Regions from separate parts of the Epilithonimonas sp. 33E genome, predicted to be linked through region 1. Evidence: riboswitches for the same ligand, from Rfam matches in the RefSeq annotation. Region 1 holds a riboswitch; the other holds the start of a gene.
The links. A riboswitch is a leader RNA that binds a small molecule or an ion and turns the genes downstream of it on or off. The one in region 1 is predicted to bind S-adenosylmethionine.
Positions count from the first base shown of each region.

Region 1 (16,946 bases):
GTTCAAAGATATTCCGAAAGAAGCTTTGGAGTGCATCTATTACGGTTATAGCAGTGATGTGACCAAAGAACTGAAACATGCCGGAATCTCGAAAAAAATCAAAATTAACTTCGAAGGTTTGGTCAAAATCCTTGAAGATATTGTTGAAGAAAGAGAAAACTATGATGCGGTTTTAGTGGAAAGAAATTTCACCACCGAAGAAACTTGCCCGACCTGTAAAGGCGCACGTCTTCGTCAGGAAAGTCTGAGTTTCAAAATCGATGGGAAAAATATTGCGGAAGTCAACGGATTGTCTTTGCTCGATTTCAAAGAATGGTTGGCGGAAGTCAAAGATAAATTCAGTGATAAAAATAAACTGATTGCGCACGAAATTCTAAAAGAAATCGAAACCAGATTACAATTCCTTTTAGATGTCGGTTTGGATTATCTGAGTCTCAGCAGAAGTTCTAGGACACTTTCCGGAGGAGAATCTCAGAGGATTCGTCTGGCAACTCAAATTGGTTCTCAATTGGTGAATGTTCTTTACATTTTGGATGAACCTTCAATTGGTCTTCATCAGCGTGATAACGAAAGATTGATTAAGTCTCTGAAAGAATTACGTGATATCGGAAATTCGGTTTTAGTTGTAGAACACGACAAAGATATGATTATGGAAGCTGATCACGTTCTGGATATTGGTCCCAAAGCGGGGAAATTCGGTGGGGAAATTCTTTGGCAGGGAAATCCAAAACATATTACCAATGCCAACACAATCACAGCCGATTATATCACTGGAAAACGTAAAATCGAAATTCCTTCTGAACGTAGAAAAGGAAACGGAAAATCGATAGTTCTGAAAGGTGCAACGGGAAATAACCTTAAAAATGTAACACTCGAAATTCCTCTTGGAAAATTGGTCGTTATTTCAGGGATTTCGGGAAGTGGAAAATCATCTTTGATTAACGGAACTTTATACCCGATTCTGAACCGTCATTTTTACCGTGCCATTCAGGAACCGTTACCTTATAAAAGTATCGAAGGCATTGACAATATTGACAAGATCGTAGATGTTGACCAAAGTCCGATTGGAAGAACGCCACGTTCCAACCCGGCGACTTACACAGGAATGTTTACCGATATCAGAAATCTTTTCGCTGAATTACCGGAAAGTAAAATCCGTGGTTACAAAGCCGGTCGGTTTTCTTTCAATGTCAAAGGCGGAAGATGCGAAACCTGTCAGGGAGGCGGTTTGAAAGTGATTGAAATGAATTTCCTTCCGGATGTTTATGTTCATTGCGAAACCTGCCATGGCAAACGCTTTAACCGCGAAACGCTGGAAGTCCGCTACAAAGGAAAATCAATTTCCGATGTTCTCGATATGACGATTAATGAAGCGGTAGAATTTTTCCAGCCGATTCCGAAAATATTTAACAAAGTCAAGACTTTGAAAGATGTTGGTTTGGGTTATATCACAATTGGCCAACAATCGACCACATTAAGTGGAGGTGAAGCACAGCGTGTGAAACTGGCAACTGAATTGTCGAAAAAACAGACAGGAAATACATTGTATATTTTAGATGAACCAACCACAGGACTACATTTCGAAGATGTGAAAATCCTGATGGAAGCGATTACGCAATTGGTGGAATTAGGAAATTCATTCATCATTATCGAACATAATATGGATGTAATCAAGCTTGCTGACCATATTATCGATGTTGGACCAGAAGGCGGAAAGCACGGCGGACAAATTATTGCAGAAGGAACGCCGGAAGAAGTAATTAAATCTAAGAAGAGTTTGACGGCTAAATTTTTGAAGAAGGAATTGTAGTTGGTATCAAATTTGTGATTCTGTATATAAAATCTGTTATGAAATATATTAGAATTTATCTGGCGATAGTTGTTTTTTCTTTAAGTTTTATAGAATGTGCTGCGCCACCACGACCTCCAAGACCACCGCATCCCTCAAACCGTTCGGCACTCAAACCAATGCCACCGGGACAAGCCAAAAAAGTCTTTGGAACCAAATCTGCAAAACCTTTCGCTCCTGGACAAAACAAATAAATAAACATCAAGGATTTTGAAATTTCAAAATCCTTTTTTCTTTTTCAATATTAAATTTTCACTTTCAATGTTAATTTAATATTAACTGAATATAAATTTTATGTAACTTTGTCGTAACATTAGATAAGTAATAACTTAAAATCAATTGATTATGAAAAAGAAAATGCTAGCGTTATCAATATTTTTGTTTGGATTTTTAGGAACGCTAAACTTAGTAAGAGCTCAAGCTACAGACAACAAAATACAGGAAGTTTTCATCAATTCCGGAGACGGGTTCGGAGAGTTAAGGAAATTGTTGAAAGATAATTTCGATTTTACCAACCAGGATTATAAAGAAGGCGTGGTGAATTCCGATGTTAGGTTCAGTCTTTCAGAAGATGGAAAAATCACTAATGTTCACGCTAATGGTGACTGCAAAAACGTAAGCAAAGAAATCGAAAATGTGTTGTCACACCTTATCTACAAAGTAGATATGGAGAAACTGAGCCAGAAAATGGTGGCATCATCTTATGTAATGCCTGTGAGCGTTACCATAGACAACCGATAAAAGTTTAAAATTGTTAGTGAAAAGTCATACATTTTGGTGTGTGGCTTTTTTTGTGGTGTAAATTTTATATCATAAACACTTCGACTTCGCTCAGTGTGACAAATTTAATACTACAAATCTTACTAATACATTGTCAGGCTGAGCGGAGTCGAAGCCTTTTCAAAAGAAATAATATTTTCTCTATTTTCTTTCTTCTAATAAAGGGATTTTTCTATATTTATAAGCCAACAAATTGAACAAAAGAAAACTCAGTTTTATGATTGATAAAAGGGTTAAAAACGCTCAGGAAGCGGTAAAAGATATACAAAATGGAATGACGATAATGCTTGGTGGATTCGGTCTTTGCGGGATTCCTGAGAATTGTATTTCAGAATTGGTAAAGAAAAATGTCAACAATCTTACTTGTATTTCCAACAACGCAGGCGTTGATGATTTCGGTTTGGGATTGCTTTTACAGAAAAAACAAATCAAGAAAATGATATCTTCCTACGTTGGAGAAAATGCAGAATTCGAACGTCAGATGTTATCCGGAGAATTGGAGGTTGAGCTGACGCCACAAGGAACATTGGCAGAAAAATGCAGAGCAGCACAAGCCGGGATTCCGGCATTTTATACGCCAGCAGGCTACGGAACTGAAGTTGCTGAAGGTAAAGAAGTCAAAGAGTTCAACGGAAAACCTCATATTCTGGAATACGCTTACAACGCTGAATTCTCTATCGTAAAAGCCTGGAAAGGCGACCACGCCGGAAATTTGATTTTCAAAGGTTCGGCTCGTAATTTTAATTTTCCAATGGCTGGAGCAGGAAAAATTACCATTGCGGAAGTAGAAGAATTGGTAGAACCAGGACAACTAGACCCAAACGAAATCCATATTCCCGGAATTATGGTTCAACGGATTTTCCAAGGTGAGAATTATGAGAAAAGGATAGAGCAGAGGACTGTGAGGAAGAGAAATTAATTTTTTATTTTATCCATCTATCAGAAATTGTTGTAATCTGAAGTGAAATTTATCAATTAATTCTGACATTCGATGTATTTGTGGAATTTTTGTTAAAATAATTATTTCATTTTCACAATAATATTTGTGAGCATTTTCAAAAAAATCTTGTAATTCAATAAACTCAACGTCAGTTAAATTTGGGAATAAATGTGTTTTATATTTTAGAAAATCTGTATATTTTTGGTAGATTAAGAACAAGCCATTTAAACCTATTATTCTATCAGGATTTGAAACAATATCCCAAATATTATTAATTTCCTTGCTTATTTCTTTGTATTCTGCTTCTCTTAATTCACGAATCAGTTTTTGTTTTTCAAATAAAGTATTCTTTTCATTCCTAATGTTATCATAATTATTCAAAGTAAATGCTATAAAAATAGTAGTCAACAAAGTTAATAATGACAAAAATGTATTGAGTGTTCCTCCAATGTAATCTCCAAATGACGCCCAATCTTGAATGTTTTCTGAAATAGTCTGATTTTTAAAGTTTATAATAAAAACAATTACAATAGAAATTATTAGTAAAATAACAAGGAGTATAATGAACTTAAATTTTCTCAAAGACATTTTATGTAGGGTTTTTGGCAGATGTTAGTGCTAACTATCAAATGTACATAATTATAATTTACATTAAACCTTCCTCTCCCCAATCTGCTGTCTCCACATCGCATAATACAAACCTTTTTCTGCAATCAGGTTTTCGTGGGAACCGGTTTCTATAACTTGTCCGCGTTCCAGAACATAAATTCGGTCTGCGTGCATAATGGTGCTTAATCTGTGGGCAATGAGAACGGTGATTTGTTCTTTTTGTTGTGAAATATCTTTGATGGTTGTAGTGATTTCTTCTTCGGTAATACTATCCAAAGCAGAAGTGGCTTCGTCAAAAATCAAGAGATGCGGTTTCCTGAGTAAAGCTCTTGCAATCGCGATTCTCTGTTTTTCGCCACCACTTAATTTCAGTCCGCCTTCGCCGATAACCGTTTCGATGCCTTTTTCAGCACGTTCAAGCAGCGTTTTAGTGCTGGATTTTTTCAAAGCGAGTTGGATGTCTTCTTCACTGGCATTTGGATTGACGAAAAGTAGATTTTCTTTGATAGTCCCTGCAAAAAGTTGCGTGTCCTGAGTTACAAACCCGATTTGATTTCTCAGTTCATCAAAGTCAAATTCTTTCCCATTGATTTGATTATAGAAAATATTCCCTTCCTGAGGTCTGTACAATCCAACCAACAATTTTACAAGCGTACTTTTTCCGGAACCACTCGGGCCAACAAACGCAATCGTTTCTCCATTTTTAACATCAAATGAAATGTTATTTAAAGCTTTATATTGGGCGGATTGATGTTTGAAAGAGACGTGCTTGAACTCCAGCTCATTGATTGAACCGATTTGTTTCGGCGTGTGTGGTTTTTCTTCCACAGGTTTTTTCATCAGATTATCAAAGTTCTTCAATGATGCTTCGGCTTCACGGTAAGAAATGATGATATTTCCGATTTCCTGCATCGGGCCGAAAATGAAAAATCCGTAAAACATCAATGACAGATATTGTCCGGGCGTTACAACGTCTCTGAAAATCAAATACAGAAGTGTCAAAGTAATCAACTGCTGAAGAAAATTAACCATCGTTCCCTGAATGAAACTCAATGAACGGATACTTTTTACTTTCTTCAGTTCCAGTCCGAGGATTTTATAAGTATTGTTATTCAGTCGGTTGATTTCCTGTTTGGTCAAACCTAAACTTTTTACAATCTCGATGTTTCTTAAACTTTCGGTAGTGCTTCCAGCAAGACTTGTAGTTTCAAGAACAATGGTTTTCTGAATATTTTTGATTCTTTTACTTAAAAGATTCGTTACAAATGCAATCAGGAAAATTCCAACAATATAAACCGGCATTATAGACCAATGCAGTCTAATTGCATAAACCGAAACGAAAATGATACTTACCAAAATCCCAAAAAAGACATTAATGAAATTGGTAATAAACTTCACTGAGTCTTCTCTTACTTTGGTCAGAATCGATAAAGTCTCGCCACTTCTCTGGTCTTCGAATTCCTGATAAGGCAACGCCATAGAATGCTGCAATCCATCCGTAAAGATATTGGCCCCGAATTTTTGAGTAATAACATTCACGGCGTAATCCTGAAACGCTTTTGCAATTCTGCTGACCATTGCCGTCCCAATCAGCAATCCTAAAAAGTAAAATGCACCATGATAAATATCGGTTCCGTAAAGAAATTGATTCAGATTTCTGGGAATCAGCTTTTCTTTATCAAAAAAGTGTGGGTGTGTTACCAATTGGTCAAGGATATTTCCTGTAATTGCCGGTGCAAATAATGAAAATACCTGATTTATAGCGGCTAAAACCAACGAGGCAATGATCAGCCATTTGTGTGGTTTGAGGTAATGTAATAATGTTTTCATAATTGTTGACTGCAAAATTACTGATATAAATCCGATAGTTTTTAATAATAATTTGTATCGGCAAAAAAGCATTTTTCTATGAGATGAAATATTGATATATTGCAACAACAATTTTTACTATGCTGACAAAAGAACAAATCGCACAACGCATATCAAAAGAAGTGAAAGACGGGATGTATGTCAACCTTGGAATCGGGATTCCGACTTTGGTGGCCAACTATGTTCCGGAGGATATTTCGGTGGAATTCCAGAGTGAAAACGGTGTCTTGGGAATGGGACCTTTTCCTTTCGAAGGCGAAGAAGATGCAGACCTCATCAACGCAGGAAAGCAGACGATTACTATTCTTCCCGGCGGTTCGTTTTTTGACTCTGCTTTCAGTTTTGGGATGATCAGAAGTCAAAAAGTGGATTTGACAATTTTGGGTGCAATGGAAGTTTCTGAAAACGGTGATATTGCCAATTGGAAAATCCCTGGTAAAATGGTCAAAGGAATGGGCGGCGCAATGGATTTGGTAGCTTCGGCAGAAAATATCATTGTGGCAATGATGCACGTGAACAAAGCCGGTGAATCAAAAATCCTCAAAAAATGTACATTGCCTTTGACAGGCGTCAATTGCGTCAAAAAAGTGGTAACGGAATTAGCGGTTATGGAAATTACGGATAAAGGTTTCAAACTTCTGGAAAGAGCGCCGGGAATTTCTGTTGAAGATATTGTGAAAGCCACAGAAGCTGAATTGATTATTGAAGGCGAAATTCCGGAGATGCAATTTTAACTATAAACCACAAAAGTCACAAAAGAATTACTTTATCTTTTGTGACTTTTGTGGTTTATAAAATATTTACTTCTTTACTGCTCCAAAAACTTTCTCTAAAAGCGTAGTCGTCCTGAGCGCCGAATTATTTCTGATTCCTGTTTCTTTTTCTGCCACCATTTTGAAAACGCCGTTGATGGTTTCTGTAGTTACATATTCATTCAGGTCAGTAGTGACGGCTTGACCTGTCAATAGATTATATTTCGAAATCAAATTTTTCCAAACCGTGTCTGCGCCTACTTTTCCAAGCGAAGCTTTGACTTTTGGCTGGAATGCTGTGAATAGCTGGCTTTGAGTCTTGGTCTGCAAATAATTGGTAGCAGCCGTATTGTTGCCGAGAAGAATATTTTTTGCATCCGTAATCGTCATTGAAGTTATGGCATTGGCAAAAATCGGAGTAGCTTCTGTAACGGCATCTTCCGCAGCTCTGTTCAATAACTTGATACCTTGATCGGCCAGACTTCCCATTCCCAGGCTTCTAAGTGTAGTATCGATTTTTCTTAGTTTTTCCGGCATCAGGATTTTCACCATGTCATTTTTGTAAAAGCCGTCCGTAACGCCTAGTTTTTTGACACCTTCAGTGACACCAATATTCAAGGCTTGCTTCAAGCCTGACGAAATTTCGGTCTGAGTCAGATTACCAAGATTAATATTGGAATTCGATGTAGTTGTTGTATTGGTTGAGCTGGAATTCGTAGGCTTTGTTTTTGTAAGATCTACGCCGGTTTTCTCTTTGATGATGCTGTTGAGAACATCACCAATCTGGGCTTGAGTAAATGTTGAAAGCAATAATCCCGCAATAATTAAATAATTCTTTTTCATTAAGTTTTGTTATATCAAATTAGATGAGCAAATTGAATTGATGTTAAATACTTATTTAAAATTTAATTAATTCTGATTCCTCAAAATTACGTCATAAAGATCCTGCCTTCTGTCGGACATTGTTTTCACCGATCCGTTGTGATGTAGTTCTTTCAGAAGGTTGAGATCCACATCCACAATCAGGGTCATCTCGGTGTTCGGTGTTGCTTCACCTTTTATAGCGTTGGAAGGGAACGCAAAATCCGAAGGCGTGAAAACCGCTGCTTGCCCAAACTGGATATCCATATTGTTAACACCGGGCAGATTGCCGACACAGCCTGCAATGGCAACGTAACATTCGTTTTCAATAGCTCTTGCAGAGGCGCAGTTACGGACGCGCATGTAAGCATTTTGGGTATCCGTGAGATAAGGGACGAATAATATTTTCATTCCCTGATCTGCCAGCAGTCTTGGAAGTTCCGGAAATTCTACATCGTAGCAAATAACTATTCCGATTTTTCCGCAATCCGTATCGAAAACTTTGATTTCATTGCCGCCGGTCATACCGTAATATTTGCGTTCGTTTGGTGTGATATGAACTTTCCGGTACTCGTCAATTTTTCCGTCTCTGTGAAGCAGATAGCTGACGTTATATAACTTTTCTTCTTCCAGGATCGGCATACTTCCGGAAATGATATTCACATTATAACTGACGGCAAATTCTGAAATTTTTTCCTTGATTTCTTCCGTTAATTCCGACAGTTTCTCCATCGATTCGCGTTCATTCATATGATTGAAAGGTGCCAGTAAGGGTGTGTTGAACAACTCCGGAAACAGACAGAAATCCGACTGATAACCCGCAACGGCGTCCACGAAAAATTCAACTTGCTTATAGAAATCTTCCAGATTTTTCAAAGACCGCATCTGCCACTGAATTAATCCCAAGCGAATGACACTGTCCTGCATCGTGTTCTTCTTTGCAGTGTAATAGATATTATTCCATTGTAAAAGGACTGCATATTCTTCCGACTCAGAATCGCCTTTCAGATAACCTTTCAGGATTTTGACCGGCGAAAAATTATTTCCGATCTGGAAACTCAGAACCGGATCGTAGATTTCCTTATTCCTGACTTTGGTTATATATTGTCTTGGTGATAATTCTTTGCTGTAAAGATGGTAATTCGGGATTCTTCCGCCAATGATGATGGATTTGAGATTAAGGATTTCGCACAATTCTTTTCTGGCATCATATAATCGTCGTCCTAATCTTAACGCACGGAATTCCGGGTCGACAAAAACTTCGATTCCGTAAAGAACATTCCCGTTGTTGCTGTGGGTATTAAATGTTTCATTACCGGTGATTTCGTTATAAGTATGCTGGTCTCCGAACAGTTCGTATTGAACAATGATTGATAATGCCGCTGCTGCTAATTTTCCGTCCACTAAGATACATATCTGACCTTCTGCGAAAATTGAAGTTAGCTTCTGGATGTTACGTTTGCTCCAGACATTGTCATCAATCTCCGGATAGGCTTTCTGCATTGCTTCTGTCAATTCGTCGTAATCGTCAATGCTTAATTTTCTGATTTCTATCTGCATTACCTATATTTTTTATTGATTAACCACAAAAGTTACAAAAGAAGAATTTTAAATTATTAAGTTAATTAAATGAACTTTTAGTAAATTATTTTTCTTTAAGCATTTATCTTATCAAAAAAATTGTGTCTTTTGTAGTTTTATGTATATTTTTTGATTAATATTTCTTTCAGTTGTTTCATCCCTTCCGTTGCCGAAGTTTTGAAATAATTGTCGTTGTTGGTAAATGCATTCGGATTGTCAAGATTAGGGTCGATGACAAAAATCTCGCAATGCCGCGGCACATATCTAATAACCGAAGCGGCCGGGTAAACTTGCATAGATGTTCCGATAACCAAAAATAAATCCGCTTCTGAAGCGATTTTAATTGCATTGTCCATTTCCGGAACCATTTCTCCAAACCAGACGATATGCGGACGAAGTTGCGAGCCATCGGAATGTAAATTACCAATAATTATGTCTTCTTCCCAATCCAGGATTTCATTTTCATCCGAAGAAGATCTTGCTTTTCTGAGTTCACCATGAAGATGTATGATCTTTGTAGAGCCGCCGCGTTCGTGCAAGTCATCTACATTTTGTGTGACGATATGAACGTCAAAATGGTTTTCCAGTTCGGCTAAAATTTTGTGTGCTTCGTTGGGTTCTACTTCTTTCAATTGTCTTCGCCTGGCATTATAAAAATCCAGTACCAACTTAGGATTTCTTGCAAAGCCTTCGGGTGATGCAACATCTTCGATGCGATGATTTTCCCAAAGTCCGTTGTAATCTCTGAAGGTTTTAATACCACTTTCGGCAGAAATTCCCGCTCCTGATAACACCACTAATTTTTTCAACTTATTCAAGAATTTTCTTTAAATATAATGAATTTTCTATTGCAGAAGTTCCCCAGGTGTTATTAAAATAGATGTAAAACTCTTGATTGGTATTACTGATTTCTTGTGCGAGATTATCAAGAAATTCTTCCGAATAAAGCGATTTGTATAGTGTCGGTTTTCCATGCAGACGATAATATCCGATTTTGGAATTTGTAATAATCACATCTTCAGGGATTTTTCCGGGAAAACTAACGCCGCAAAAAATCCATTGATATTTCTTGAATAAATTGAAAATTTCATCATTCCACCAGGATTGATGTCTGAACTCAACTGCAACTAGAAACTCGCCAGGTAAAGTTTTATTGAGCCAGTTGATGTTGTTTTCTGTGCAATGAAAAGATGATGGAAATTGAATCAGAAATCCGGCTAATTTGTGTCCCATATTTTCATCAATCAGTTTACAAAAATCTGAACATTCATCTTTTTTACTTTCCGAATAACCGAAATGGGAAATAGCTTTAGGGATTTTAATAAAGAATTTAAAATCATCTGGCGTTTCATCATTCCATTTTTTAAGTGTTTTTGCTGTTGGCTTTCTGTAAAATGTACTGTTGATTTCTACCGTATTATATGTTTTGGAATATAATTTCAGAAAATCTTTATTCTGAGAATCTTCAGGGTATAGTGAGCCTTTCCAATCTGTATTATAGAATCCGGAGCAACCAATATGATATTTCTGTTTAGAACTTTTCATGAAAATTTAAAAATAATTTTTGTGCCAAATAGCAGTTTGTCAATACTTTTTTGAGTCATTAAAATCAAATATGATATTTATCATACCAAAATAGTATGATATAATGATTTTAGTTAATACTTTTGCCTCGTGATAATGAATTGCTGTCATACTTATTAAGAAAGACCGAGGGAACTGACCCATTGAAGTCTTGACAACCTGCCGATTTGGTAAGGTGTTACATTCAGCCTTTGAAAAAAGGAAAGATAAGTTGAAAATGTTAATTGCGGTTGTAATGCCGTCTCAATATAACTTCTTTCAGACTTGTCTGGGAGAAGTTTTCTTTTTTATATAAAACGTAAAATTTAAAAATATGATTCAAAAAACTATGAACAGATCCGGGAGAAAAGCTGTGTTGTCTACTGCAGTTGTTTTCTTTTCGGGAATTTATTTAACTCAGGCTCAGGAAACAAAGCCTGTGAAAGATTCTACTTCTGATAAACAAATTGAAGAGGTGGTTTTAGTTGGTTCCAGAAGCGGTGGACGTTCCAAAGCGGACAGCCCGGTTCCTGTGGATGTTTTCAACCTGAAAGATATTCAACAATCTTTGCCTCAAACTAATATTAATCAGATCCTTAATACGATTGCACCATCTTTTACATCAACCATACAAACCAATGCAGACGGTTCTGACCATCTTGATCCTGCTCAGTTAAGAGGTTTGGGTCCAGACCAGACTCTGGTTTTGGTGAATGGAAAAAGAAGACACACCTCAGCACTTGTCAATGTGAACGGGACGCCGGGAAGAGGAACAGTGGGAACGGATCTTAATGCCATTCCGGCTTTTGCTTTGAGCAGAATTGAAGTTTTGAGAGATGGCGCTTCGGCTCAGTATGGTTCTGATGCCATTGCCGGAGTTATGAACCTGCAATTGAAAAGAGATACAGGAAAACTGACAGGCCAACTGAATTATGGAGGTTATCTCACGCCTGCAGCCAATGACCACACGGGAAATTATGATGGACAGCAATTTCAATTAGATTTGAATTATGGAAACAAAATTGGAAAAAGAGGAGGTTTTTATAATATTACGTGGTCTTCGCAGTTTCGTGATCCGACCAGAAGAGCCGGAACAGAAAGTGCTCCAATATATAATGCTTATAATTCCATCGAAAAAAGAGCTGCGGAAAATGGCGTGAATCTTTCTTCTTATTTCAATAACATCAATAATCTGAAAGGAACGGCTGGTGAACAGGATTTCGTCAATCTGATCCATCAATATGCGCAAGGTATTAGTTATTTTAATTCGATTTCTCCAAATCTTCAGTCTAACATCCAGTCTGCAAATAGCATAACGGCTTTGCAAAATGTTCTTAAAACATCAGCATTTACGACAGATCAGTTAAACTATTTAACAGATCAGGAGCTGGCATACAGAGGTCAAACCAGAAAAGATTTTAACCAACAGGTTGGGCAATCGAAACTGAACAATCATCAGCTGTTTGCAAATGTAGAAGTACCGTTAAATGACGATTGGAAAGTCTACACTTTCGGTGGTTATTCTATTAGAGATGGTGCGTCAGGTGGATTTTACAGGAGACCGACACAGGCAAGAACGTTTACCGGATTGTATATCGATGGTTATTTGCCGGAGATTCATACCAAGATTCAGGATGTATCTTTGTCTGCCGGAATCAAAGGAAAATGGAACGGCTGGAATGTGGACTTCAGTAACACCTTCGGACAGAACAGTTTTGATTATACGATTGAAAATACAGGGAATACAAGTTTGAGATTCAATTCTCCAAGTTCCTTCAACGCCGGTGGATTGCAATTTTTGCAGAATACAATTAATTTGGATTTCAGCAAACAATTTGATGTTTTTGAAGGTCTGAATGTCGCTTTTGGAGCAGAGCAGCGTCACGAGAATTTTAAAGAAAATCCAGGTGAAGAAGCTTCTTACACGGCTTACGATATTTATGGTAATCCACAGACACCGACAACATCAAGTTCTGATAAACCAACCGATTTTTTTGGTGCAGCATTGCCGGGAAGTTCTCAGGTTTTTGCAGGTTTCCGGGAAGCTAACAGAACTGACAAAAACAGAAATGCTTATGCGGCTTATGCTGATCTGGAATTCAATTTTACCAATTGGATTTTGGTAGATGCAGCGGTTCGTTACGAGGATTATTCGGATTTTGGTTCGACTTTCAATTACAAACTGGCGTCAAGAATCAAATTAACGGATGATCTTAATTTCCGATTTGCAGGTTCCACAGGCTTCAGAGCACCGTCTATACATCAGATTTATTACAATACAACATCAACATTATTTACGTCTCTTCCGGGAAGTAATCTGCCGCAATTGGTAGAAGTTGGAACTTTTAGTAATGACTCCACTATTGCAACAGGATTGGGAATCAATAAATTAAAACAAGAAACTTCTAAATCCGTAAGCACTGGTTTTACTTATAAAATCCCGGCTTTGAATTTGAATATTACTGCGGATGCGTATTTTATCAGAATCGATGATAGAATTGCTTTAACCGACCAATTTTCAAGACCTACGGATTTACAAATTCAAAATAATCCGAATCTTGGCCCGGTTCGGGATGCGATGGATGCTGCTAATGTCAATGCTGCTCAGTTTTTTGCCAACTCTATTGATACAGAAACAAAAGGTCTGGATGTGGTCATCAGTCATAATTACAGAACTGGCGCTATAAAATTGAATAACGATTTTGCCATCAATTTTAATAGAACCAAAAAAGTCGGCGATATCCACGCTTCCGATTTGTTGAAGAATGCAGGGTTGGAAAACACCTATTTCGGAGAGAAATCAAGAGTTTATCTAGAGGACTCGGTTCCAAAGGTGAAAGCGAGTTTGTCTAATAATTTAAAATGGAATGATTTCAATTTCTATCTGAGAAATACTTACTACGGAAAAGTTTATGGTGCAGATGGTATCAATGGAAATGCTTACGAACATCAATTAATTTCAGATAAGATTATTACCGATTTGTCTATAGGTTACGATATCAACAAGAATTTTAATTTAACTATTGGAACAAACAATTTATTTGATATTTATCCGACTAAAAATGTAACAAGCTCTACGAATAATGATCAATTTATCTATTCTAGATCAACATCACAGTTCGGACAGAACGGCAGATATGTGTTTAGCAAGTTGACCGTTTCTTTTTAACATGAAATTTTTTTAAGGTTTTTATTTTGTTTTGAATGGCATCTGGAATTTTCCAGATGCCTTTTTTTGTTTAACACAAGGACAAAAAATATAAGTTAAGCTTTAAAGCACAAAGCATTTCATCATTAAAAATAAAAATCTTAAAACATTTTCGAAAATAAATTGGGCTTCGTGCCTTTGTGTTTAACTTAAATATCCAGTTTCGCATTATTCAACCTCAAAGAATTCAGAATGACGGAAACAGAACTGAAGCTCATCGCCGCCGCCGCAATCATTGGGCTTAACAAAATTCCGAAGAAAGGATAGAGCAGACCAGCAGCTAACGGAATTCCTAAAACATTATAAATAAAAGCAAAGAATAAATTTTCTTTAATGTTTTTAAGCAGTTTTTCACTTAGTATTTTTGATTTTGCAACTCCAAGAATGTCGCCTTTTAATAGTGTGATTTCAGCACTTTCAATTGCTGCATCTGTTCCCGTTCCCATTGCAATTCCGATATTGGATTGAGCCAAAGCAGGTGCATCATTGATTCCGTCTCCTGTCATTGCTACGATTTTCCCTTCATTTTGAAGTTTTTTGATCTCGTTCATTTTATCTTCCGGAAGACAATTGGCTTTGAAGTTTGTGATTCCAAGTTCTGTTGCCACTGCTTTTGCGGTGTGTCCGTTGTCGCCGGTCATCATTATCACTTCGATGTTTTGAGAATGGAGATAATTGATAGCTTGTTTTGAAGTCGCTTTTATTTTATCTGAAAAGCTTAAGAATCCAAGAACTTTTCCGTCTTTTCCGAGGTAAGAAATCGTTTTAGCTTCATCTTGTTTTACAATGACTTTTTGTTTTAATGATTCAGGAATTTCTATATTGAAGTGTTTTAATAATGCTTCATTTCCAAGTAAAATTTCTTCATTATTGATTCTTCCTTTTACGCCTTTTCCGGAAATATTTTCGAAGTCCTGAACTTTTTCAAATTGTAAATTTTGAGTTTTAAATTTGTCTAAAACCGCATTGGATAATGGATGCTCCGAATTCTGATTCAATGAACCGGCTAATTTCAAAATTTCATTTTTATCAGTATTTTCAAATGATTCTATGTGGTCTAGACTTGGTTTTCCTTCTGTTAAAGTTCCTGTTTTATCTGTAATAAGAACATTGACTTTGTGCATTTCTTCCAGGGCTTCCGCATTTTTAATTAAAATTCCGTTTTGAGCGCCTTTTCCGATTCCGACCATCAGGCTCATTGGAGTTGCCAGACCAAGTGCACACGGGCAGGCAACAATCAAAACGGCTACAGCATTCACAAAAGCGTAAATAAGCTTGTTCTCGCCACCGAAAACGGACCATAAAACGAATGTCAGAACAGCAATTCCAATCACTGTGGGAACAAATATCTTGGAAATTTTATCCGCCAATTTCTGGATTGGAGCTTTGCTTCGGCTTGCATCGTTGACCATCTTGATGATTTGAGAAAGCAATGTCTCATCGCCAACTTTTTCGGCTCTCATTAGAAATGTTCCGTTATCATTAATCGTTCCTGATGTCACTCTGTCGCCGGTCTTTTTTTCGACAGGAATAGGTTCTCCTGTAATCATCGATTCATCAACATTAGAATTGCCTTCAGTTATTTTTCCATCAACAGGAATTTTTTCACCTGGTTTTACTCTCAAAATATCGTTGATTTTAATTTCTGCCAATGATACTTTTTTCTCGTTTCCTTCAACAACCAGATTGGCAGTGTCAGGCGAGAGATTCATCAATGCTTCTATGGCTTTGCCTGTTTTCATATGTGCTCTTGCTTCCATCATCTGTCCCATTATGACTAATGTCAGAATCACGCAAACGGATTCGAAATAGAGTGGAGTGTTGCTTCCGTGTGCCAATTCGTGAGGAAGAATGTTCGGGAAGAATAATGCAATTAAACTGAAAATCATAGCCGCAGCAACACCCAAAGCAATCAATGAAAACATATTAAGATTCCATGTTTTGAAAGAAACCCAGCCACGTTTCATCAGAAACCAACCTGCATAAAACAGAACCGGCAATGTCAGAATCAATTCCAAAATCCCCTGAACTTTATGAGAAAATGGCCAATCAATAAACATTCCGCTCATGGATAAAATGAAAACAGGAATAGAAAATGCCAAAGCTGTCCAGAATTTTGTTCTTAATAATTTATAAGTTTCATCTTCGTGATCGTTATCTTTTGAAGGTTTTGGAACGAGATCCATTCCACATATTGGGCAATTCCCGGGTTCATTTTGCACAATTTCAGGGTGCATTGGACAAGTATACTCAACAGCTTTTTTCTCCGGTATTTTCACGAGGTCCATTCCGCAAACAGGACAGCCGACGTTGGAATCATAAACTTTGTCACCTTCGCAAAACATTGGACAGTAGTATTTGCCTGCATTTTTTGCCTGATTAATTGTGGGCGTCTCATGTTGGTGATGGTGATGCGAGTGACTTGCTGAACTTTTTACTAAGTCCTCAGTAATTTTCTCCAAATGCATATGACAAACCGGACAACCTGAATCTGATTCATAAGTTTTGTCGCCTTCGCAAAACATCGGGCAAAAATAATCTCCGATTTTATCTTTGAAACTTTCCGGGAGGTTAGTTTTGGAATAGGTTTGAGGCTTGTTTTTATGATCATCGCGTTCTTCTATCGGAACAAGGAACATATTGCAAACCGGGCATCTTCCGGGTTTGAAATACAGTTTTTCGCCTTCACATTCCATCGGGCAATAATAGACCGAGCTTGGTGAAATTCTTTGACTAGGATGTAGATTGTCGTGATTATGATGATTGTGGTTTTCCATTTTCAGATGTTTAATAATACAAATTTCTGAAAAATAGATGCCAATCAGTTATAAATAAATGGAAAGATGTTATATATACTAAAAACAGAAAACTCCAGAAGTTACTGAAGGTTTAATTCTCTAATAACTTAAACTTCTATTGTTAGAGAAATTATTT
Region 1 covers NZ_CM182009.1:2,549,300-2,566,245, reverse strand. Annotated here, with positions in the region: gene uvrA (excinuclease ABC subunit UvrA) at 1-1,810, shown strand, start outside; gene AC5P2S_RS11765 (hypothetical protein) at 1,866-2,051, opposite strand; gene AC5P2S_RS11760 (hypothetical protein) at 2,195-2,590, shown strand; gene AC5P2S_RS11755 (CoA transferase subunit A) at 2,847-3,548, shown strand; gene AC5P2S_RS11750 (hypothetical protein) at 3,558-4,157, opposite strand; gene AC5P2S_RS11745 (ABC transporter ATP-binding protein) at 4,221-6,008, opposite strand; gene AC5P2S_RS11740 (CoA transferase subunit B) at 6,128-6,781, shown strand; gene AC5P2S_RS11735 (DUF4197 domain-containing protein) at 6,848-7,642, opposite strand; gene AC5P2S_RS11730 (carbon-nitrogen hydrolase family protein) at 7,709-9,220, opposite strand; gene AC5P2S_RS11725 (SIR2 family NAD-dependent protein deacylase) at 9,358-10,050, opposite strand; gene AC5P2S_RS11720 (DUF72 domain-containing protein) at 10,052-10,786, opposite strand; SAM riboswitch class I at 10,936-11,038, shown strand; gene AC5P2S_RS11715 (TonB-dependent receptor plug domain-containing protein) at 11,154-13,973, shown strand; gene AC5P2S_RS11710 (copper-transporting P-type ATPase) at 14,162-16,789, opposite strand.

Region 2 (16,946 bases), 1.1 Mb from region 1:
TTGCAAAACAAGGTCATAATCAATACGCACCTTTGTTTGGAATCAAGGAACTGCGGGAAGAAATCTCAAGAAAATTCAATCTTCAATATCAAGCAGATTACCATCCGGATTCTGAGATTAATGTAACGGCTGGAGCTACTCAGGGGATTTTTACGATTATTTCTGCATTTGTAAAAAAGGATGATGAAGTCATTATTTTCGAGCCTGCTTACGATTGCTACGAGCCTGCAATTATTCTGAATGGCGGTATCGTCAAAAATGTCAAAATGCTTTATCCTGATTACAAAATTAATTGGAGCGAAGTCAAAAATCTGGTTTCTGAAAAAACCAAGATGATTATTATCAACAACCCGAATAATCCTTCCGGAAAAATCTTAAAACAAAAAGATATTGATGAACTGATTGCGATTGTAAAAAACACTAACATCATTATTCTGAGCGATGAAGTCTACGAAAGCATCACTTTTGACGAAAAACCTCATCTGACTTTAGCCAAATATCCTGAGCTGAAAGAACGAACTTTCATAGTTGGCTCTTTTGGGAAATTGTTGCATATCACTGGCTGGAAAATAGGTTATGTTTGCGCGCCTTCGGATCTGATGAAAGAGTTCAGAAAAGTTCATCAGTTCAACGTGTTTTGTGTGAACACGCCGGCACAATTTGCAATTTCTAAATATTTACAAAATGTTGATAACTTCAAATCAGTATCAACATTTTTCCAAACTAAAAGAGATTATCTTAAAAATGCTTTGAAAGAAACGCCTTTCCAATTACTGGATTGTGAAGGAACTTATTTTTTATCTGCTAATTTTGGCGCAATTTCTGATAAGCAAGACAAGGATTTTTGCTACTGGTTAACCAAAGAATATAAAGTAGCAACCATCCCGTTTTCTGCCTTTTACATAGATAAAACCGATGAAAAAGTCATCCGTTTTTGTTTTGCAAAAAAACAGGAAACATTGGATAGAGCTATAGAAAAATTATTAAAAATTAAAATGTAATATGAAAAACCTAATCATTGCCGCTTCTTTGTTAGTAGGAGTTAGCACATTTTCACAAGCAAAATTAGACCCGACAAAATTGAACTATTCTTCTGTAGATGTGAGTCCTATGGATGCGGCTTATTATCCAATTCAGGCAGCTTCATCTAAAACAGAAACTCCGAAAGTAAAAGTGGTTTATTCCCGTCCGCAAAAAAAGAGCAGAGTTGTTTTTGGAAACCTTATTAAATATGGAGATATCTGGAGATTTGGAGCCAATGAAAATTCTGAAATCAAATTTTACACGCCTGTTGTAATTGGCGGAAAAGAAATCCCTGCCGGAACTTACAGTATTTTTGCCATTCCATTTGAAAAAGAATGGACTATTGTTATCAATTCTGATATAGATAAATGGGGTGCCTATTTCTATGACAAAAGTAAAGATGTAGTGAGATTCAATGTTCCGGTTGAAAAAACGTCTCCCCCAATCGAATATTTTTCTGTGACTTTTGTACAGACAAAATCCGGAGCGGATTTGTACGCTGGCTGGGATAATACGCAGGTTAAATTTCCAATTGAGTTTAAATAATCTTCAACGATCTCTAATAATTAAAGCCTTGTCCAATTGATAAGGCTTTAATTTTTAAAATTCTAATGTAATTAAATCTTCGAAATTTTGAATCTGAGTTTTTGAATTTTCAATTTTTCCAAAACCGTAAGCAGCATAAATAAAATCAACGCCAGCTTTTTCCGAAGATTCTTTGTCCCAAATCGTATCGCCAACATAGACCGGATTCTGCAAATTATTTCTTTCTACAATCAGCCTGATGTTCTTGTCTTTTGGCAAACCATAGTTGCCGAAACATTCAAAATCTTCAAACAGACCTTCAAAACTAAAAAACCCGATGAAGTTCTCGATGTAGCCTTTCATACAATTGCTGACAATGAAAAGTCTGTAATTTTGTGCTAATTTTTCTAGTGTTTCTTTGACTTTGGGAAATAATTCACCGCCAGATTCTTTAAGATATTGGCTCTCTTTATGAGCATAAATTCTTTCAAATTCTTTCAGTTTTTCTTTTGGAACAAAACCGAAATATTGCGAGAAAATGTCATCCATCTTCATTCCTGAAAAATCTCTCACGGTCTGAGATGTGACATTGATGTCAAATCCAATCGCATGAATACTGTCGTTAAAAGCTTTGACCACAGTTTCCGAAGCATTCCAAAGTGTTCCGTCCAAGTCAAAAATAATACTGTCTCTTTTCTTCATAATTTATCTAAATCATAAACCATTCGTTCACAAGACTTGCAGCCAGTCTTGCGGTTCTTTCCTGTATATCAAAATTGGGATTCACTTCTGCAACATCCAGTGCATTTGTTTTTTCTGAAGATAAAATATGACGGTAGATCTGCATAAATTGGCGATCGGCAAAAATCCCATTATAAGCCGGCGCGCTGACGCCAGGCGCAATGGAGGCATTGAAAACATCCATACAAATGGTGACATAAACAATGTCCACATCTTCCAAAAATGAATTAATGGTAAACATCAGATTTGGAAGATTTTCGGAGTAGATTTCGTCAGCGAGAATATATTTCATTCCGAAATTATCCGCACTTTCGAACAACTTTCTGGTATTACTATTTTTCTGAATTCCAATATGTAATGAGTGAATCTCGTCTTCCTGAGCAATTTGCCAAAATCCCGTTCCGGAAGTTGCCAAATCGTTTTCCGGCTCGCGGTTATCAAAGTGAGCATCGAAATTGATAATTCCGATCTTTTGATTTGGGAAAGCTTTTCTAATTCCGGAATAATGTGCAAAAGTAACCTCATGTCCGCCACCTAAAACAACAGATTTCGCTTGTTTTAAAAGTACTTTCGAAACTTTTTCGGCTAATAAATCCTGAGTTGCTTCAAGGTCATTATTCTCACATTTGATGTTTCCAAAATCTTTCAGTGAAAATCCAGAATTGACAACAGGAAAATTGGACATATTTTTTCTAATCAAATCCGGTGCTTCCTGTGCTCCTATTCTACCTTTGTTACGTTTTACACCTTCATCCACAGCAAAACCGTGTAAAACGAAATCCTTAGGATTAATATTTTCATAAGCCGATTCTGTTGTTACTCTTTGAAAAATCCTGTGGTACAATTCTTCTTCGCCATCAAAACGGCCCGTCCATTCAAACATAATTTAGATTTTTTCTCCGTTGATATAAATATTTTTCGGTTTCAAACTTCCCTGATGATAAAGGATATTCTGGAAATTATCCGTTTCGTATGTGATGAAATCTGCTTTTTTACCTTCAGACAAAACTCCTCTGTCTTCTAAATCCAAAGCATAGGCCGCTCGGAAAGTTATTGCAGCTAAAACCTCAGCTGTAGTCAGCTTCTGATAAGTTGCCAAAATAGAAGCTTGAGTAACGAGATTTCCCATTGGAGCAGAACCCGGGTTCCAATCAGTTGCGATTGCTAAAATCCCACCTTTATCCAGAATTTTTCTAGCCGGAGCAAACGGTTCGCCTAAACCTAAGCTTGCACCAGGTAAAGCAATCGCCACAGTATTAGAGTTGGCCAAAAAATTAATATCCTCATCAATCGTGGCTTCCAAATGGTCGGCAGATTTTGCGCCAACTTCAACAGCTATCCTTGAACTACCTGCAGTAAATTGGTCAGCATGTACTGTGATTTGAAAGCCTAATTGTTTTGCTTTTTCAAGAAATATTTCACTCTCTTCTGGCTGAAACGCTGACTTTTCTATGAAGATGTCAACCCGGTTGGCAAGGTTTTCTTCTTTTACTTTTGGTAGAATTTCATCCAAAATATAATTGAGATATTCCTCTGATGTCCCTTCAAAATCCCTTGGCTTAAGATGAGCTGACAGACAAGTTGGAACCAATGTCGCTTTTGTTTTGTCCTGAGTCTTTTTTATGGCTCGAAGCATTTTGAGTTCTTCCTCAACATTCAATCCGTAACCACTTTTTATCTCGATTGTTGTAATGCCTTGATTTAATAAAATATTGACACGTTCAAGAATTCCATTAACTAAATCATTTTCGGAAGCTTGTCTTGTATGCTGAACAGAACTCCAAATTCCGCCACCGGATTCTGCAATATCGAGATACGATTTCCCAGCATTTCGCATTGCAAAGTCGTTGGCACGATTTCCTCCGAAGCAAATATGTGTGTGCGCATCCACAAAAGCCGGAAGTGCAATTTGTTCACTTTCAATCAAATCAATTTTGGAATTTGGAAATTTTTGTTTTAATAAATCAAAATCGTTGACTTCTAAAATTTTTCTATTTTCTGTTAAAATTCCGCCATTGGGAATTATTTCTAAAGATTCGTCTTGTAATTTTCCCTTCAGTGGAAGATTATTGAGTGTAATGATTTGCTTGAAAGGACCTGTTAATTTCATATATGATCTTGAATCGTAAAATTAAAAAAAGAGATGCAAATCACACCTCTTTTTATCTTAAAAAACTTCTCTTCCAATCTTCAGAATATTATCGCTTTTTCCCATCGAATAAAAGTGAAGAACAGGAATTCCGAAATCCAACAATTCCTTGCTCTGGTTAATTGCCCATTCAATACCAACTTCGCGAACATCATTATTAGTTTTGCATTTTAAAACTTCATTAATTAGAGCTTCCGGTAAATCGATTTTAAAAACCTGTGGCAGCATTTGCAAATGTGTTTTGGTAGCAATCGGTTTGATTCCCGGAATAATCGGAACGTCAATCCCAATTTCTCTGGCTTGCTTTACAAAATCGAAGAATTTCTGGTTATCAAAGAACATTTGAGTTACAATATAATCTGCGCCTGCTTCTACTTTTTTCTTCAACATCTGAAGGTCATAATTCATAGAAGGTGCTTCAATATGTTTTTCAGGATAACCCGCAACACCAATGCAAAAACTGTTATCAACGTCCGATTCTATCTTGCCGTGAAGATATTCTCCGATTCCCAAATCATGAATCTGTTTCACCAAATCCGAAGCATATTTGTGTCCGCCAACAGAAGGTTCAAAATATTTTTCACCTTTCATCGCATCACCTCGCAAAGCAACAATGTTATTAATTCCCAAGTACATACAATCTACCAAAAGATATTCGGTTTCTTCTTTTGTAAATCCACCGCAAAGAACGTGAGGTACGGTATCTACATTATATTTATTCTGAATCGCTGAGCAAATTCCTAAAGTTCCAGGGCGCATTCTTGTGATTTTTCGCTCCATCAAACCATTTCCTCTTTCAAGAAAAATATATTCTTCCCGAGAAGTTGTAACATCTATAAATGGCGGTTTGAATTCCATCAACGGGTCGATGTTCTTATATAAATCGGCGATTCCAACTCCTTTTTGAGGCGGAACAATTTCAAAAGAAAAAAGTGTTTTGCCGCTGGCGTTTTTTATATGGTCAGTAATTTTCATTTATTTAAATTCAAAATTCAAAGTTTAATCAGCCAAATTCGGAGCCAGCCATTTTCTGGCATAATCTAATTCGATACCTTTTCTTTCGGCAAAATCTTTCAGTTGGTCTTCATCGATTTTCCCGACACCAAAATATTTGGATTTTGGATTTGCGAAATAATAGCCGGAAACCGCTGCTGTAGGAAACATCGCCAAACTTTCTGTCAAAGTCACGTCGATATTTTCTTCGACTTTCAATAAATCCCAAATCGTCAGCTTTTCCAAATGGTCCGGACAAGCCGGATAACCCGGCGCAGGACGAATCCCGAGATATTTTTCTTTGATTAAATCTTCATTTTCCAAAATTTCATTTTCAGAATAGCCCCAATATTCGGTTCTGACTTTTTTGTGAAGATATTCAGCAAAGGCTTCTGCGAAACGGTCAGCCAAAGCTTTTACCATAATTGCATTGTAATCGTCATTTTGGTCTTCATATTCTTTTGCCAATTCGTCCGCTCCAAAACCTGTACAAACACAGAAAGCACCAATGTAATCCTGTTTTCCGGAATTCTCTGGTGCAATAAAATCACTTAAAGCAAAATATTCTTTCCCTTCTGATTTTTTATGTTGCTGACGCAAAGTTCTGAAAGTCGAAATCACATTCTGATTGTCATCATAAACCAAAATATCGTCCTGTTCATTTGCATTCGCTGGGAAAATTCCGAAAATACCTTTTGCTTCAAAACTCTTTTCTTTCAAAATTTTCTTGAGCATTATCTGCGCTTCATTAAACAAAATCGTTGCTTGTTCTCCAACAACATTATCAGTCAAAATTTCAGGGAATTTCCCAAACAATTGCCAGCTTCTGAAAAACGGTGACCAGTCAATGTATCCAACTAAATCATCCAGATTTTGGTCTTTGATGATTGTGATTCCTAATTTTTTAGGTGTTGGAATAATTTCATTTTCCCAATCGATTTTGAATTTTTTCTCACGCGCTTCTGCAATCGGAACATACTCTTTATCAACTTGTCGGTTCAGGAATTTTTCACGGAATTCATCATAATCCTTTCTAATTTCCAAAGCATAAGCATTGGATTTATCTCTGTTTAAAAGAGAACTCACAACACCAACTGCTCTGGATGCATCGTTCACGTGAACAACGGTGTTAGAATATTTAGGCGAAATTTTTACAGCTGTATGCGCTTTAGATGTTGTCGCACCACCTATCAATAAAGGAAAATTCAGATTCTTACGTTCCAGTTCGTCTGCAATATGAACCATCTCGTCCAGACTTGGTGTAATCAATCCGCTTAATCCAATCACGTCCACTTTTTCATCAATGGCCGTCTGAATTATTTTTTCTGCCGGAACCATCACGCCCAAATCTACAATCTCATAATTATTACAACCCAAAACCACGCTTACAATATTTTTCCCGATATCGTGAACATCGCCTTTCACTGTTGCCATAAGAACTTTTCCGTTGGATTTTTGAGTCTGGTCTTTTTCTGCTTCGATGAAAGGCTGAAGATAAGCCACCGCTTTTTTCATTACTCTCGCCGATTTTACAACCTGAGGCAAGAACATTTTTCCGCTTCCGAAAAGGTCGCCGACAACGCCCATTCCTGTCATCAGATTTATCTCAATCACATCAAGCGGTCGTTTTGAAGTTTTTCTAGCTTCCTCTGTATCTTCTTCTATAAAACGATCAATTCCTTTTACTAAAGCATGAGTAATTCTCGATTGTAAATCCTGCTCTCTCCAAGCGAGGTCTTCGGTTTTTTCTTTTTTTGTGGATTTATGTTTTTCGGAATAATCGAGCAATTTTTCTGTCGCATCGTCTTTTCTGTCAAGCATTACATCTTCCACCAATTCCAGCAAATCTTTTGGAATTTCGTCATATACTTCCAACATCGTTGGATTCACGATTCCCATATTCATCCCCGCTTTTATGGCGTGGTAAAGGAAAACAGAATGCATTGCTTCTCTCACAGAATCATTTCCACGAAAGGAAAATGAAACATTGGAAACGCCTCCACTTACTGAAGCGTTTGGAAGATTGGTACGAACCCAGCGTGTTGCTTCGATAAAGTCAATCGCGTTTCTGCGGTGTTCGTCCATTCCTGTCGCAACAGGGAAAATATTGAGATCGAAAATAATATCTTCGGAAGGAAAACCAACCTGATTCACCAAAATATCATAAGACCTTTTGGAAATTTCGATTCTTCTTTCGTAATTATCGGCTTGTCCAACCTCATCAAAAGCCATAATAATGGCCGCTGCGCCATATCTTTTAATCGCTTTTGCCTGCTTGATGAATTCTTCTTCACCTCCTTTCAAACTAATGGAATTCACAACAGGCTTTCCCTGAACGACTTGTAATCCAGCTTCCAAAATTTCCCATTTTGAGGAATCTATCATAATCGGGATTCTTGCAATATCTGGCTCAGAAGCAATCAAATTAAGAAATCTGACCATTGCGGTTTTCCCGTCCAAAAGTCCGTCATCCATATTGACGTCCAAAATCTGGGCACCGCCTTCCACCTGATTTCTTGCAATATCGAGTGCTTCGGCATATTTTTCTTCTTTAATTAATCGAAGAAATTTTTTGGAACCAGCAACGTTGGTTCTCTCTCCAACATTGATAAAGTTGGATTCGGGAGTTATAATTAAAGGCTCGAGGCCTGATAATTTCAGATATTTTCTTTTACAATCTGTTTCCATAAATTATTGACTAATTGCCGATAATTGTCTCGGCTTATAATTTTTTGCCAAATCAGCAATGGCGTTGATATGGTCCGGGGTTGTTCCACAACAGCCACCGATGATATTAATTAATCCTTTTTCTAAATATTCTTCCACCTGATTGGCCATTTGCTCCGCAGTTTCGTCGTACTGACCGAAAGCATTCGGTAAACCGGCATTTGGATAAGCAGAGATTCCGAAATCTGTTTGATTGGCAAGAATTTCCAGATAAGGTGTCAATTGTTTTGCTCCTAAAGCACAGTTGAAGCCTACACTTATCAAATCCATATGAGAAACGGAAATCAAAAACGCATCGGCTGTTTGTCCGCTCAACGTTCTTCCGGAAGCATCGGTAATCGTCCCTGAAACCATAATTGGAATAGTGATATTGCGTTCTTCTCTTATTTCATCAATGGCAAAAAGTGCCGCTTTTGCATTCAAAGTATCGAAGATTGTTTCAACCAAAAGAATGTCGGAACCTCCGTCGAGCAAAGCTTCTGCTTGTTGTTTGTACGCCAATCTGAGTTCGTCAAAAGTGATGGCTCTGTAACCTGGGTCATTGACGTCCGGACTAAGGCTTGCCGTTCTGTTGGTTGGTCCGATGGAACCTGCTACAAATCTCGGTTTATCAGGATTCTGAGCGGTAAATTCATCACAGACTTTTTTAGCAATTTTGGCAGATTCATAGTTTAGTTCGTAAACCAGATTTTCCATATGATAATCCGCCATTGCAATGGTTGTTCCGGAAAATGTATTGGTTTCGATGATATCTGCGCCTGCCAAAAGATATTTTCTATGAATTTCTTCAATAGCTTCAGGTTGCGTGAGAGACAGCAAATCATTGTTTCCTTTCAATGGCGATTTCCAGTCTTTGAATCGTTCTCCGCGGTAATCTTCCTCAGTGAAATTATAGCGCTGAATCATCGTTCCCATTGCTCCGTCTAGGATGAGGATTCTGTTTTTCAGTGCTTTATATAATTGTTCTGAATTTTTCATTTTTTAATTTAATTTTATCATTACTAAAAGAAACGACAAGGTATTATATACATTTCAGAAATGACTTATTAATCATTTTTATTCCAATTTCCTTTTTCTATTTGATATACAATAGGCTCTTTATCATATCCATTTTCAAAAATATAAAGTCTTTTACAATCTGGACATCTGACAACTAAATTCATATCTTGATATAATTTTTCAGCATCAATATTTCCAAAATATTTATCATAATCCTTGTCTTCGATTAATAATAATTGATTTGGACTAGGTATATCGCTTAAGTTGATTATGTTTTCGCACTTACAAATATATTTAGGCATCTTAATTATAAATATGTAATAAAGTTTTAATCTAAAGCCTGTTTCAAATCATTAATAATATCATCAATATTTTCCAATCCAACGGAACAACGTACCAATCCGGCAGTAATTCCAACTTCGTTTCTCTCCTCGTCAGAAAGTTTGGAATGTGTTGTGGAAGCGGGATGCGTAACAATCGTCCTCGTATCTCCCAAGTTGGCGGAAAGGGAACACATCTTAATTCTGTTTAGGAAATTTCGTCCGCCTTCAATTCCACCTTTGATTTCGAAAGCCACGATGTTTCCGCCTAATTTCATTTGTTTTTGGGCAATTTCATAGCTCGGATGAGATTTCAGGAACGGATATTTTACCAATTCTACATTGGGATGATTTTCCAGAAACTCGGCCACTTTCAATGCGTTTTCGCAATGTTTCTCTACCCGAATCGCCAAAGTTTCCAGACTTTTGCTCAAAACCCAAGCGTTGAACGGTGACATCGCCGGACCTGTGTTCCTTGCAAACAGATAAATCTCGCGAATCAAATCAGCTTTTCCAACAGCAACGCCGCCGAGAACACGACCTTGACCGTCAATCAGTTTTGTTGCGGAATGGACGACAATATCTGCTCCGTATTTAATCGGTTGTTGTAAGTAAGGTGTTGCAAAACAGTTGTCAACGATGAAAATCAGATTGTGTTTTTTAGCAATCTGTCCGAAAAATTCCAAATCCAAAACTTCAATTGCGGGATTTGTTGGTGTTTCCAGATATAATATTTTTGTATTTGGTTGGATATATTGTTCTACGTTTTCCGCATCTTCTGCTTTGAAATAAGACGTTTCGATATTCCATTTCGGGAAATATTTGGTGAACAACGTATGAGTGGAACCGAACACCGACTGACAGCTCACAATATGGTCGCCCGCATCAAGCAAAGCTGCAAATGTTGAATAAATCGCCGCCATTCCCGTTGCAAAAGCGTAACCGGATTCTGCACCTTCCATTTTCACAATCTTATCTACAAATTCGGTAACGTTGGGATTGCTGAAACGGCTGTAAAGATTCTTGTCTTTTTCTTCCGCAAAACTCGCACGCATATCTTCTGCATCTTCAAAAACGAAGCTTGAAGTGAGATATAATGGCGTGGAATGTTCGTCAAACTGAGTTCTTTCGGTTTGGATTCTTATGGCTTGTGTTTCAAAATTTTCCATAAAATTTTAATTTACCAATGTAATAATTTACCAATGTAACAATGAGATTCTTCATTTCGTTCAGAATGACACTGCTTATAAGAATTGGTAAATTGCTACACTTTTATATTGTTACATTAATTTAATTTATTTGGTTTCACTAAGTCTTAAAATATCTCCGAAAACACCTCTGGCAGTCACTTTTGCTCCGGCTCCGGCTCCCATAATGACAATCGGATTCTCGCCGTAACTTTCTGTATAGATTTCGAAAATAGAATCTGAACCTTTTAGTTGTCCTAATGCCGAATTGGCTGGAACGGAAATTAGTTTCACATCCAATTCACCCTTTTCTTTTTGTAAATCGCCGTGCAAATCGCCGACATATCTTAGGACGTGGTCAGATTTCTGGTTTTCTTTGATTTTCTGATATTCGGAATCTAATTCTTCCAATCTTGAAAGAAATTCTTCTTTAGAAACAGACAACAAACTTTCAGGAACAAGATTCTGAATATTGATATCATCAAATTCATTAATCAAATCAAGTTCTCTTGCCAGAATCAACAGTTTTCTTGCAACATCATTTCCCGATAGATCTTCGCGCGGATCCGGTTCTGTGAAACCTTTTTCCAAAGCTTCGTTGATAATCGTTGAAAATTTGTCATTACGAAGCGAAAAATTATTGAAAACATAGCTCAATGTTCCAGAGAAAACACCTTTAATTCTTGTGATATTTTCGCCTGAAAGATGCAGAAGCTTGATAGTATCAATCAAAGGCAAACCAGCACCAACATTGGTTTCATAAAGATATTTCTTTTTATTTTTTTCTAATAATTTTCTGAAATTCCTATATTCTGCAATCGGTAATGTGTTGTAGATTTTGTTGGAACCAACGACATCAAAACCATTTTCCACAAAAACCGGATAATTTTTCACAAAATCCTTACTCGCTGTATTATCTACCATTACCAAATTTTCCAAATGATGTTCGTTTGCAAAATCTACCAAAGACTGGACACTGGATTCTGTTTGAGAATATTTGATTTTTTGTCTCCAATCACTTCCGAAACCTGCTTTGTTGAAAGCTACTTTTCTTGAATTGGCAATTGCAACGATTTTCAAATCCACTCTTTTACGATTAAGAATATCATAAGCTGAATCCAGAATCTGCTCAACCAAAGTTCCGCCAACATTACCGTGACCAATTAACGCAAGATGAACGGTCTTCGGTTTTCCGTAGATATCGGTTTCGATGATATTTTTTGTGATTTCGGTCTGATTTCCGGTTACAACAATGTTGACTCTTCCGGCAGAAGCGATTTGACTCAACAACAAAGGGAAAATTTTATTTCTCTGAAGCTCTGATAAAATCTTGTTATAATTATCCGAAACAAATCCGATCACACTAAGATTTTCAATACTATAAATATTGCTGACGTGACCTTCCGATTTTTCTTTTTCAAATTCTTTTTTCAAAACATCCACTGCATCCTGCGCATCATCTTCATCAACCAAGACAGAAATTCCGTTTTCAATCGCTTGCTGGGAAATTACACCAACGCTGATTCCGCCTCCATTCAAAGCATTAAAAATACGTGAATCCACGCCGATTTGTCCAAGGAAATCTTTTCCTTCGAAATTCACTAAAGCTTTGTTTCTATAAATATTAATTGCGTTCTTGTCTGTCATCAGTTCAAAAAAATAGGTTTTAAAATTGTGTTCAGTTGTTGGTATTCCATCAGGAAAGCGTCGTGTCCGTGAATAGATTTTATTTCGTGATACTGAACATTTCTGTTTTTATTTAGTAAAAAATCGTAAGTATTCTTAATTTCAAAAGCGGGATAAAAAAGGTCCGAATCTACTGCTACTAAATGGATCTCTGCATTGATATTTTCCAATTCATTTTGCTTTCCATTAATGTTCATCAGAAGATGATTAACGAGTTTGTAAGCCTTTAAACTAAACCTTTCGCTTAATCGTTTTCCGTGAAAATTGAGCCAGTCGTGAGATTTCAGAATTTTCTTTTCGGAATCGATTTCCCGGTTGAATCTTGAGTTAAGTGATTCCGGTGTTCTGTAGCATAACATGGCGTGAACTCTGGCTTTTTCAAGAGGCTTATCTTCTGATTCTAATAAAAATTTCTGAACCAGACATTGAGAATGCAACCAATCCGACGTTTTGAAATCTGTTGCAACCGGGATGAATTTTTCGACTAAATTATTGTCTAAAGCCAGCATTTCCCAACCGATTGAGCCTCCAATTGAGCCTCCAACCAAAGCGAATAATTTTTTGACTTTAAGTTTTTGCAATCCTTGCAGAAAAACCGATGCAATATCCTGAACTGTGAAATCTTCATATTTATCAATGAAAAATCCGTCAAAACCATTGCCTGGAATATTGAAACAGATAATTGTAAATTGATTAGTATCAATCACTTTTCCTTCTCCAACCAAAGATTTCCACCAGCCGTTTTCGCCGGCAACATCAGAGTTTCCCGTCAAAGCGTGATTGATCAAAACAATTGGAGCCGAATACAGTTCTTTTCCGAAAAGCTGATAGCTTAACGGGATATCGAGAACTTTTCCGTTCTGAGTTTCGAAGTGTTGAATGTTGATATGTTGTAGCTTGTTTTCCAATTTTGTCTTGTAAAAAATTGAAAATGCTACAGGAAATGTAGAATAAATGTCTAGGTTATCTTTTCTGCCATTGCAGATAGAATTTAGCACCTTCTTCGTTCCCGAAGGGTTGCCAAGGTTTCACAGAGTCTAATCTCTCCACCTTTCTCGATAACATTTTCAATATGTGAATGAACAAATCTGGGCGCAAAGATAGATAAGAAATTGTTATTTTTCCAAATAAACTGAAAAAAGTCAGTATAAATTTTTTATTAACAATCCAATTTAAGAAATTTATAACAGCAATTGTGTACAATATTTGCTTAACCAACTTCACCAAAAAAATAAACAATGAACATTAATCTTAATAAACAAGTTGCTATTGTTACAGGTTCCAGCAGCGGAATAGGAAAAGGAATCGCTATCAGTCTGGCAAAATCCGGAGCCATTGTTATCGTGAATCATTCATCGGAACATTCTCGTCCGGAAGCTGAAGATACCCTGAAAACCATTGAGGAAAACGGTGGCGAAGGATTGATTATTCAATGTGATGTGAGTAAGGAAGACCAAGTTTTGGCGATGTTTCAAACGACTATTAATCAATACGGAACCGTTGATATTCTCATTAATAATGCCGGTTTACAGCAAGACGCAGCCTTTGTTGATATGACTCTGGAACAATGGCAAAAAGTGATTGATGTCAATCTTACAGGACAATTTCTTTGTTCGCGGGAAGCGATTAAAGAATTCTTAAAACGCGGAATGACCGATAAATCCAAAGCATTGGGAAAAATCATCAACATCAGCAGCGTTCACGAAACAATCCCTTGGGCCGGACACGCTAATTATGCTTCCAGCAAAGGTGCGCTTAGAATGCTGATGCAAACGCTGGCACAGGAATATGGGAAACAAAAAATCCGTGTGAATAATATTTGTCCCGGTGCTATCCAAACACCAATCAACAAATCGGCTTGGGATAATGAAAAATCTCTTGATGCGCTAATGACGCTGATTCCGTATGACAGAATCGGGCAACCGGAAGATATTGGGAATTTAGCCGTATTTTTGGCAAGTGATTATTCGGATTATATTACCGGTGCGAGTATCTATGTGGATGGCGGAATGACAACGCTGGAAAGTTTTGCGGATAACGGGTGATTATGAATGATGAATGATAAGTGATAAATGATTTCATTATGCTGTATCAATTATTATTTATCAACTATCATTTATATAATCAAAGAAGCAAAACCTCAACATAGCCCCGATGGGAACGGCATCCTTTTTTGTTATTGCGATGGTCGATAAGTTCAACAGATTGCTTCACGTTGTTCGCAATGACAAAAAAGATATAGTGGACAGCGGGTTGGGATGTTCTAGCAAAGGTACAACCGTGTTGCTCCTAATAAAAAGAATAATTATTGTCGAAAAATAATTAGAAAAATGAATGAAGAAGAAAAATTAAAAAATCCTAATTGGAAAAAGTGGGGACCTTACGTGAGCCATCGCCAATGGGGAAATGTACGCGAAGATTACAGTACCAACGGCGATGCGTGGGGATTTACCGGTCATGATACAGCGGAAGCCTGGACCTACCGATGGGCTGAGGAAGGCATCGCAGGAATCTCTGATGAGAAACAGCAATTGTGCTTTGCGCTTTCTTTCTGGAATAAAAATGATTGCAGAGTCAAGGAACGTTTTTTCGGATTGAGCAATTATCAGGGAAATCACGGCGAAGATATCAAGGAAATCTTTTATTATCTCGACAACACGCCGTCTCATAGCTACATGAAGATGGTTTACAAATATCCTATCAATGCGTTTCCGTACGATGACCTCATCAATACAAATGCACAACGCTCCAACAAAGACCCGGAATATGAAATCATTGACACAGGAATCTTCGACAATGATGAATATTTTGACATCTTTATTGAATATGCAAAAGCCGGCGAAGACGATTTTTTAATAAGGGTCGATGTCCATAACAGAAGTAACAAATCTGCGCCAATCGTGGTTTTGCCAACAGTCTGGTACAGAAATAACTGGATGTGGGGTTATAATGATTATAAAGCGAAATTTGGCTTTTCTAAGCCGGGCGAAATTGATGTTCATCACGATAGTCTGAGCATCAAAAAGTTATATTCCAGAAACCGAAATGTGGATGCCTTGTTTTGTGAGAATGAAACGAATCGTTCAAGATTATTCAATCTTCCGAAGACAGAAGGTTTTTTCAAGGACGGAATCAATCAATATATTACGAAAGGTCTTGATACTGTAAATCCTTCTAAAACTGGAACAAAAGCTGCTCTTCATTGTGAAGAAATCATAGAAGCGAACAGCAACAAGGTTTTCGAATTCCGATTGTCGCCTCATATTATGGAGGATGCGTTCTGGGATTTTGATGAAATTGTCTCGAGACGAAAACAGGAAGCCGACGAATTTTACGCCAACATCCAGAAAGACATCGATAATGAAGATGAGAAAAATGTTCAAAGACAGGCTTTTGCCGGTTTGCTTTGGAACAAACAATTCTATCATTACAACATTGGAAAATGGCTGAAAGGCGACCCTAATTTCCCGATCCAAAGAAAAGGTTTCGTACGAAACAGCGACTGGGAACATCTTCATAACAAAGACATCATCTCGATGCCCGATAAATGGGAATATCCCTGGTACGCAACCTGGGATTTGGCATTCCATTGCGTTAGTTTTTCTGTAATTGATTCGGAATTTGCAAAGAATCAATTGGTTACATTGACCAAAGAATGGTATATGCATCCGAATGGGCAATTACCTGCCTATGAATGGAATTTTGATGATGTGAATCCACCGGTTCACGCCTGGGCAACATTCCGTGTTTTTAAAATCGATGAAAAAAATAATGGAAAACCGGATTTGGCTTTTCTGGAAAGAGTTTTCCAGAAGTTATTGTTGAATTTCACCTGGTGGGTTAACCGGAAGGATTACAACGGAAATAACCTTTTCGGAGGCGGATTCCTTGGTCTGGATAATATCGGAGCGTTCGATAGAAATATGGAATTGGGCGACGGCGAACATCTTGAACAAGCCGATGGAACCAGTTGGATGGCGATGTATGCCTTGAATATGATGCGTATTGCAATGGAACTGGCAACTTACAATCCGGTTTATGAAGATATGGCCATTAAGTTCTTTGAGCATTATCTTTATATCGCTGAAGCTATGGAAAACATTGGTGATGCCAAGCAAGGACTTTGGAACGAAGAGGACGGATTTTTCTACGACTTACTCCAGCTTTCCAACGGAGACAGTGTGAATCTGAAACTGAGAAGCATTGTTGGATTGATCCCGATGTTTGCTGTGGAAGTTGTGGAACATAGTCTCTTGGAAAAACTTCCCGAATTCAAAAAAAGAATGGAATGGATTCTGAAAAATAAGCAAGAACTGACAAAACTGGTTTCCCAATGGTATGTTGAAGGTGAAGGAAATAAGCATCTTTTAAGTATTCTCAGAAAAACAAGATTGACCAAAGTTTTGACAAGGCTGGTTGATGAATCTGAATTTCTAAGTGATTACGGAATCCGTGCGATGTCCAAGGTTTATGAGGAAAACCCTTTCCGATTCACTGTTCACGGACAGGAACACGTGGTTTATTATACACCTGCGGAAAGCGACAGCCGAATGTTCGGTGGAAACAGCAATTGGCGCGGACCGATTTGGTTCCCGA
Region 2 covers NZ_CM182009.1:3,608,318-3,625,263, forward strand. Annotated here, with positions in the region: gene AC5P2S_RS16595 (methionine aminotransferase) at 1-1,001, shown strand, start outside; gene AC5P2S_RS16600 (DUF2911 domain-containing protein) at 1,003-1,569, shown strand; gene AC5P2S_RS16605 (HAD family hydrolase) at 1,624-2,250, opposite strand; gene hutG (formimidoylglutamase) at 2,258-3,172, opposite strand; gene hutI (imidazolonepropionase) at 3,176-4,399, opposite strand; gene metF (methylenetetrahydrofolate reductase [NAD(P)H]) at 4,457-5,413, opposite strand; gene metH (methionine synthase) at 5,438-8,119, opposite strand; gene AC5P2S_RS16630 (homocysteine S-methyltransferase family protein) at 8,123-9,136, opposite strand; gene AC5P2S_RS16635 (DUF8617 domain-containing protein) at 9,205-9,459, opposite strand; gene AC5P2S_RS16640 (O-succinylhomoserine sulfhydrylase) at 9,486-10,646, opposite strand; gene AC5P2S_RS16645 (ACT domain-containing protein) at 10,773-12,311, opposite strand; gene AC5P2S_RS16650 (alpha/beta fold hydrolase) at 12,311-13,258, opposite strand; SAM riboswitch class I at 13,311-13,415, opposite strand; gene AC5P2S_RS16655 (glucose 1-dehydrogenase) at 13,589-14,395, shown strand; gene AC5P2S_RS16660 (MGH1-like glycoside hydrolase domain-containing protein) at 14,681-16,946, shown strand, end outside.
Region 2: it holds a riboswitch for S-adenosylmethionine, as region 1 does, so the genes downstream of both, AC5P2S_RS16650 (alpha/beta fold hydrolase) here and AC5P2S_RS11715 (TonB-dependent receptor plug domain-containing protein) in region 1, are expected to answer to the same signal.